2 regions of the Desulfitobacterium dichloroeliminans LMG P-21439 genome follow, and region 2 is predicted to be linked to the other one. Evidence: riboswitches for the same ligand, from Rfam matches in the RefSeq annotation. Region 2 holds a riboswitch; the other holds the start of a gene.
What was found. Region 2 has a riboswitch for molybdenum cofactor ahead of moaA (GTP 3',8-cyclase MoaA). Riboswitches for the same ligand answer to the same signal wherever they lie in the genome.
Positions count from the first base shown of each region.

Region 1 (4,420 bases), 690 kb from region 2:
AGTTCTGTTTCAAAGCGGTAGATGGGGAACCATTGGGGTCGAAAAATTAGAGAAGCCCATCGATCTTAAACTGGATAAGCTCTATATTGATATCGGTGCTACTTCTCAAGAAGAAGCCAAAACTCATGTGTCTATCGGGGAAAGTGCTGTTTTTGCCGGAAACTTCATTAAGCAAGAAAAGCGGATAACCGCCAAGGCAATGGATGATCGAGTAGGATGCTTTGTGGCTATCGAAGTGATGAAACGCCTGAAGAGCAATCATGAAATTTATTTTGTATTTACTGTCCAAGAAGAGGTAGGGACCCGCGGTGCCCAAATAGCTGCTTTTGCCCTCGAACCCGATTTAGCTATTGCCTTGGATGTCACGGGGACTGGAGATACCCCCAAAGCGCACCCCATGGATGTGAAACTAGGTCATGGTGCTGCCATTAAAGTATTCGACCGCTCGATGATTACTCATCCAAAAATCAAATCTTGGATGGCTGATACTGCTGAGCAATATAATATCCCTTATCAGTGGGAGGTTCTCGAATACGGTGGTACCGATTCCGGAGCCATCCATTTGAGCAAGGGAGGGATTCCATCAGGCGTTATATCTATCCCTACCCGTTATATCCATAGCCCCTCTGAGACCGTAGATCAAGGAGATATCGAAGGGGCTGTCCAACTGCTGCTAGCTCTATTGGAAGGCCCTGCAGAGCTAGCTATGATGCAAGGGAGCGCTCGCGCTCCGTATTAAACACTATACCTGAAGAAAATGCCGACCTTAGCCAAGATTATTGGCAAAGGTCGGCATTTTCATGGTGTCAGAAGTATAACTCCTGAAGTGTGACTCAGAACACATCAAAATTAGTTTGGATTGGTAAAATGGAGAAGAATGCTTTAGTTTATTGCAAATGGGGGAAGTATAAATGACTGAAGATGGTTTTGTGCTAGAACACTGCCGTAAAAATTGTCCTAAATCCACTCAGGACTGGTCATTGCTCTACGAGCAGCTCAATCAGCTACTTAAGGATATGGATTTTTCTACACACTTAGCGACAAAGTTTTCCTCAATTCACTATCATCATCTACCGAAAATCAGCTTAGCTGGTTGTCCTAATGCTTGCTCGCAACCCCAGATTAAGGATATTGGTGTCATCGGCTATCTATTGCCGAAATTCACGGAGGGCCACTGTACCGGTTGTCAAGCCTGTATCCGTTCCTGTCAAGAAAAAGCCTTAACTTGGCAAGAGGGATTGGTGTTTAATGAAGAGCTATGTCTTGGTTGCGGAGACTGTATCCGCGCTTGTAAGACGGGCAAGATAATATCTGGAGAGTCCGGCTGGAAGCTTTATCTGGGAGGACGTCTTGGTAGGAAACCTCAGCTGGCACGAATTGCCCAAGAGAAGCTTCAAGGTCACAAGGTTTATCGAAAAATAGCTCTACTGCTTGAAGACTATCTAGAAAACAGCCTTCCGAACGAAAGGCTTACCCATTTTCTTGACCGCCGTCCTGATCTCTAAGGGATGTTTAAAGGGAATTTTGGCGTTCATGAATCCATTCCTGTAATTGCTCAAGGCTAATTACTGTAATGAGTTTCTTTTCTATTTTCAAGATTCCCAAGTCCTTAAGCTCACCTATAATACGACTTACGGATTCCCTTGCTAAACTGCACATTCCCGCTAAATCCGTGGCAGAGAGGGGGATAGTAATAAAAATACCTTCAGCCGTCTTTTGTCCATGGACATGCGCCAAAGCAAATATCTTGGCCCCTAAACGAGATCGGGCATCGCCAAGGGCAATATTCTTAATTTGACGATAGGCGCGGCGAAGATCCAAGGCCATATTTTGATAAAAAGGCCATAGGTTGGAGGGATTTTCCTTAAGATACTGGAGAAGTATCTTTCGATCCAGCACAAATACTTCCGATATTTCGGTAGTGATGGCTGCATAAGGATAGACTTTGCTATCAAATATTACCTCCGGAAAAAAAGCGGGGGCTTGAAGAATCCGGAAAATCTTCTCGGTAAATTCGCTCATGAGCAAGATTTGCACTCGGCCACTGAGCAAAAAATATGCAGAATTACTTTCTTCACCGGTGAAGAAAAGAAATTGTTTCGCTGCAAATTGGCGAATCCTACCATGGGAAGCACAGTATTCCCAGAACGACTCAGGCAATTTCTCCCAAAGGGGATCGCTTTGAAATATCTCGAATCCAGTTATTTCACCTGTCATAGGGAGTGGTTCACCTCATTTCAAAATAAATAGGATAACCTCTTTCGATTGTCCAATTAGTAAAAATTCGCTATGGTCTTTAATAAACCCTCTTATGAGCAATGATAATAATTGCAATAATAATATTGTCCTTAACCTTATTTCCCATTATGTAGTTTTGGTTTATAATATATAATAGCCCGAGCCTAATAGCCTAAGGGTTTTTCTATGGTGTTAGGCCGTTTCAGTTTTACTGAAACCGGGGTGTGTTTAGAAATGAACATGCCTTCAGTATACGAAAAGGAGGACATATCAATGCAAAAAATCAAAATACAAGATGCAATTGGGGCTGTGCTAATGCACGATATGACACAAATCATTCCCGGAAAGACCAAGGATGCTCGTTTCAGAAAGGGTCATGTGGTTAAGGAAGAGGATATCCCTGTACTTCTCAGTATGGGAAAAGAACATATCTATGTGTGGGACCAGAAGCCGGGTCTTATTCACGAAGATGAAGCAGCAGAGCGTCTGGCGAAAGCCGTAGCAGGTCCTGGTCTTGGATTTAGCGAGACAAAAGAGGGCAAGGTTAATCTAATTGCCGAACAAGATGGCTTGATTTATGCATCCGAGGAAGGCATCTACGCTTTAAACTCTATAGAACATATTATTCTTGCTACACTACACAATCATCGTCCGGTAAAGAAAGGCGATAAAATTGCCGGTACGCGAGTTGTGCCTTTAATGATTGAAGAAAAGGTTATTCTGGAAGCAGAAGAAATCACACGTCAATTTAAGGAACCCATCCTCCAAATCCGCCCCCTACAATCCAAAAAGATTGGGGTGGTCACTACCGGAAGTGAAGTTTACCACGGAAGAATTCAAGATAAATTCGGGCCTGTGCTCCAAGGTAAGGTTGTCGAATGGGGGTCCGAGCTCTTGGGGCAAACCTTTGCCGATGATAACGTGGAAATGATTCAAGAACGCATCCGTGAACACATTGCTCAGGGAGCAGAAATGGTCCTAGTGACGGGGGGAATGTCTGTCGATCCCGACGATTTGACTCCAACTGCTATCAAGGGACTGGGAGGGGAACTGGTGACTTATGGTACCCCTGTGCTTCCCGGGGCGATGCTTTTACTGGCCTATCTAGATGGTATTCCCATTATGGGATTGCCAGGTTGTGTGATGTATTCTCGTAAAACGGTCTTTGACCTTGTAGCGACGCGCATTCTTGCCGGAGAGCGTCTGACCCGATTGGAAATTGCGAAATATGGACATGGTGGATTATGCTTGGAATGTCCCCAATGTACCTATCCCCATTGTTCCTTCGGAAAATAGAACCATCATTACGCTACAGAAATCACCACCATCACCATTGATACGAATTAGATTTTCATGGCAAACTGCATATTGACGAGGGAATATACTCAGAATAATCATGGGTGCTCAAACTATAGTGTAGAAAGGGCGGATTTTGGTATGGGAAAACATAAAAAAGTCTCACGTCCCAAATCTCCTGTTACCGTGAGAGACCCGCATTATCAAGAATATGATATGCAGAAGGAGCGGAACATCTACGACTATAAAGGGTACAGGCATCCTTAACTCAAGGAGAGGGACCAGCGTAAGCTGGACCCTCTTTTATTATTATTCGATTCTTCATGTCATCTGTCACCCTTTAGACTGCACTTGAATAGTATTATTGTTGCAGGAACATTCCGTTAGAAAGGGGAGTCAATATGTCGAAAAAACCAGTGATTAGAAAAATGTTCCCCGGTGGTGTTACTTATCTTGGCTTTCATTCCTATTACAACTACTTAGCCTCTACGGATGCCACACGAATCTATATTATTAAAGGTGGACCCGGGGTGGGGAAATCCACTTTTATGAAAAAGATTGGGGAAGAAATGGTTAAGGCGGGCTATGATTTAGAATATCATTGCTGCTCCTCAGATAATAATTCAATCGATGGGATTGTTATACCAGAATTGGGAATCGCCTTGTTGGATGGGACTTCTCCCCATATAGTCGATCCGAAAACCCCGGGGGCTGTGGACGAAATCATTAACTTAGGAGAGTATTGGGACGATTCCCTGATTATCCCTCACAAAAAAGATATTATTGACTGCAACAAAGAAATAAGCCGTTGCTTTCAGAGCGCTTACTTTGCTTTAAAGGATGCCAAAAACGCCATGGATGAATGGGAGTTCTATATCCAACCTTA
Region 1 is NC_019903.1:1,913,940-1,918,359, reverse strand. It holds gene DESDI_RS09140 (M42 family metallopeptidase) at 1-739, shown strand, start outside; gene DESDI_RS09135 (4Fe-4S dicluster domain-containing protein) at 912-1,505, shown strand; gene DESDI_RS09130 (Crp/Fnr family transcriptional regulator) at 1,513-2,217, opposite strand; molybdenum cofactor riboswitch at 2,384-2,518, shown strand; gene DESDI_RS09125 (molybdopterin-binding protein) at 2,512-3,534, shown strand; gene DESDI_RS09120 (PRK06851 family protein) at 3,936-4,420, shown strand, end outside.
Region 1: another riboswitch for molybdenum cofactor. It lies ahead of DESDI_RS09125 (molybdopterin-binding protein); the one in region 2 lies ahead of moaA (GTP 3',8-cyclase MoaA).

Region 2 (4,420 bases):
TACATCAAAGGCAGAGGTGCGAGTCAGCAGGATTTCTTGGGCTTCCAGAATGAGTTCGACATCCGCTGCATTTCGCCGTAGCAACGTATTAGAAAAACTGTTCTTACCATAAACATGACGTGTATATATATTAATTTTTTCAAAGGAAGTCTGAGCCCGCCAGAATTCCTCGCGATCAAAGTTAGCATAAAGATAAATAGCCGATAGTATATAGTTATTATTTTTAACATAAAGTTGGAGGGATTCCATGAGAATTTCAGGAGTTAATTCATACCCTTGATTAAAGAGTCCAGTCCATATATTTTCATAATCAACAAAAGCAATAGCCTTCAAAACAAAATCACCCCCGTTTCCACTTTTGCTTACTATAGCGTACGCAGGATTAGGACAGGAGTGACAAGCACAAACATTTATTTAGATTGCATCAATTGCTTTTTTCTTATGCGTGATAATTCAATCTTATTAATGGGAAGGAGTTGCGCACTCGCTAGCCTCTCCTTTTAGAATTTGGATCCCATGAGGCAAAGCAGGTACAAGGGCTACCCAACACTCTTTAACTGCTTTAGGAGAACCTGGCATATTGATGATTAAAGTTTTTTTACGCAAGACTGCAACAGCCCGACTTAACATCGCTTTGGGAGTGATCTTATAGCTTTCATATCGCATTACTTCAGCAATCCCGGGAACCATGCGATCAGCGATAGAAAGGGTGGCTTCTGGAGTAACATCACGAGGTGAGAAACCTGTTCCCCCAGTAGTTAGAATAAGATCTAATCCATCCACATCCACCCACTTTTTCATGGTCTGTGCCAAAATCTCTTGATCATCTGGCACGATGGTATAAAGAACCGCTTCTCCGTCAATCTCTTTGACGAGATCTTTCAGTACAGCTCCAGAAAGATCCACTCTTTGTCCTTGCGAGCCTTTATCACTAGCAGTAATGATCCCTACTCTTAGCATTGCTCCATTACCTCAATAGCATCTCCGACGCTAATAGGTCCGCCTTCCAAAACGCGGATGAATATTCCTTCCTTAGGCATGACACAGTCTCCTGCTTGATAGTATATAGCACATCGAGTATGGCATTCTTTCCCGATCTGAGTCACTTCCCCTACACTAGTATCGCCAATCTTGACTTTTGTGCCAATGGGCAAGCTGACCAAGTCAATCCCCTCTGTGGTTAAGTTTTCAGCAAAATCCCCCGGCCCTACATCAAGTCCCATATCTTGCATTTTCTTAATGCTTTCCATAGCCAATAAGCTCACTTGACGGTGCCAATCTCCACCGTGAGCATCTCCTTCAATCCCAAAATTAACTTTGAGTACCCCTTCGCCCACATTCTTCTTCCGCATTCCTTTTTTCTCGCTAGTGCATACTGCAATAATTTTTGCCATTTTCATTTCCTCCAAATCTTTGTTCGATAATTTATATTAACCGTCAATCTCTTCCTTACGGACAAAATGCCCACTCTTGCCCCCGGTCTTCTCCATAAGACGAATCTCTCCGATGACCATCGTTTTGTCGATAGCCTTGCACATGTCATAGATGGTCAAAGCTGCTACACTAACGGCCGTAAGCGCTTCCATCTCGACCCCTGTTTTTCCGGTAACCTTGACAATTCCTTCGATTTCGATGGTCCCGGGGGGGACAATCTCAAAGTTTAGTTTTGCTCCAGTAATAGCTAAGGGGTGGCACATAGGAATAAGCTGAGAGGTTTGCTTAGCTGCCATAATTCCCGCAACCTGTGCGACCGCTAGGACATCGCCTTTGGCAATCTGACCTGAGCGAATCCTCTCTAAGGTTTCGGGTTGCATTTCTACCTTACCTCGAGCAGTAGCTACCCGCATGGTCTCCGACTTATCAGAGACATCGACCATCCTAGCTCTTCCTTCTTCATCAAAATGCGTTAACTCCATAATTATCCTCCAATCTGGGACATAATCCGCTGACCTTGCCAGGCTTCATCGTTCATGTGATGTTCAGCCGGCTTATGCCAAATAGCTTCTGCCAAAGCTTGTTTGACTTCTTCATCGCTCTTGTTGGATCTCAACAATGAGCGGAAATCTAATTCTTTCGCGCTATGCAGGCACAAACGCAACTTACCATCGGGAGTTAAACGGACCCGATTGCAGGTATTACAAAAATGCTTGCTTAGAGCGCTGATAAAGCCAATGCTGCCTTTAAAACCATCAGAAGTAATATATTCTGCAGGACCACCGCCTCGAATATCATGAGTCGGTTTTAGCCCCTCTAAACCAAGGCGCTCTTTCATCTCATCAATAGAAACAAATTCGTTACGCTTATCCGAGCTAACTCCAATAGGCATGAGCTCAATAAAACGCACATGGAGCGGATAATCCCGAGCCAATTCCATAAAACGTGGTAGCTCATGGGTATTTAAATCGCGAACTACCACCACATTAAGTTTTACGGGATGAAGACCAACCTCTAAGGAGCGATGAATGCCTTCTATAACTTTTTTGACATCCCCTCCACGAGTTATTTCTTTAAATTTTTCGGGATGAAAGGTATCTAGACTAATATTGACTCTGCTCACTCCGGCCTTTTTTAAATCCCCAGCCATCTCCGGAAGAAGCAGACCATTGGTCGTAATCATCAAATCCTCTACTCCAGGGATCTGCGATGCTTTCTGTAAAAACTCGAGAACTCCCGCCCGCACTAGAGGCTCTCCCCCTGTGATGCGAAACCGTTTGAATCCCAGCGAAGTGCTGATCTGCATGACGCGTAAAATCTCCTCAAAGGTCAATATGGAATCGTGGGGAATCCATTGGACTCCTTCTGCTGGCATGCAATATTGACAGCGTAGATTGCACCGGTCAGTAATGGAAATTCTCAAATATTCAATCTTTCGTTGATATTGATCTTGCATAGATTTTCCCATCCTTTGCCTCTTACTTACTTTCTACCCTAGAGTAATCAAAAAAAGCTCCACGGTCTGTAAAACCGCGGAGCTTTCCCGCATTCCCTACAGACTCCTTTCCAAATGGGAGGCATGGCCGTTTCCAGTCATACCCGGTGCTTTCACACTGTCTGGACAACCATCGTAAAACATTAGGCCGCCAGCTTCGGAGCATAAAACGTATTTAGTTAAGTAATAATACAACTCTTGTCAAGATAGTCTCTGCATCTTTACTACATTTTTTTATATATTCAGTATACACCATTTTGCCACTTATGAAAAGCCATTAGAACACCCTACTCCAGTGAATAATGCTCAGAATCGTATCATTTCATTGCAATTGCTGTTTTCGCAGTGCTAAACACTCTTGAGGTGTATTGACACTACTTAAATAACGTTGAATCTCTGGAAAATCTTTAAAATCCTCTTCAGTTAGATAGTGAACACTACATAAACGAAAAATATCCCTCAGGCTTAAGCGATGAGCAAGCAGCTGTTTCTCAAAGACGGTCAGACAACTTTTATGGTAATAAGCATGGAGAGGATAAAATCCTCCAGCGATCTCGGGGGCTAAGATATCCTTACCGTCAATTTCCTCGGCCATAAAACGAATAACATCTGAGTTCAATAAGGGCATATCACAGGCTGCAAAAAATGTGTAATCATAGTGAGCTACTCTCAGGCAAGCTTCTAACCCTCCCAAGGGGCCTTGATTAGGATAGTTATCTTTAATCACTTGCACATCATAGTTAGCGTATAACTCCGGATGATTACTGCTAATGACAACTTCCGAAAAAACCCTGTGAAATATAGCCAGACTTCTCTCAATCAGTGGCACACCATCCCATTCGATAAAGGCCTTATTACAGCCCATGCGAGAACTTTTCCCACCTGCTAAGATGATTCCAGTCATGGGCAGAAGGGTTTGACTGACAATAGCACCCATCTATCATTCTCCCTTGTATCTATCAATGAATTAAACTTCTTTCACTATTTTAGCACAGATAGGCCCATTTTATAAAGAGAGAGTGCCTAAGTATGCACGTTTTACATAGCTTGGCACTCTCTCTACTTATCCACTCCGTTGAACTTAGAAATCTGGCTTGTTTTGCAAGCATAGCCGTGTTATCCATTACGCAATAAGTCAACTAAGCTTCACTTATTGTGCAGGTTGCATAAGTGGTTCCACCCGCACACCACAGACTTTATACTCATAGGTCTTTGTTACTTTATCATACGCCCCATTAGTCAAGACATTCGTTGGTGACTCCTTGTAATGCAGGGTCATAAAGAGAACTCCTGGTGGGACTCGTTTGGTTACCCAGACCTTAGTCACTACCTCGCCGCGGCGGGAAACTACTTTAACTTTCTCACCGTCTTGGATACCCAATCGTTTAGCATCCTTAGGATTCAGTTCCGCCAATTCCTCTGGCGCGTGTTCATCCAGCGCTGCCGAGAAACGGGTGGAGATATTGTAATGTTGCAGTTTGCGGCCCGTGG
Region 2 is NC_019903.1:1,219,142-1,223,561, reverse strand. It holds gene DESDI_RS05755 (NYN domain-containing protein) at 1-333, opposite strand, end outside; gene DESDI_RS05750 (MogA/MoaB family molybdenum cofactor biosynthesis protein) at 463-960, opposite strand; gene DESDI_RS05745 (MOSC domain-containing protein) at 954-1,394, opposite strand; gene moaC (cyclic pyranopterin monophosphate synthase MoaC) at 1,431-1,916, opposite strand; gene moaA (GTP 3',8-cyclase MoaA) at 1,919-2,890, opposite strand; molybdenum cofactor riboswitch at 2,978-3,104, opposite strand; gene mobA (molybdenum cofactor guanylyltransferase) at 3,252-3,866, opposite strand; gene fdhF (formate dehydrogenase subunit alpha) at 4,080-4,420, opposite strand, start outside.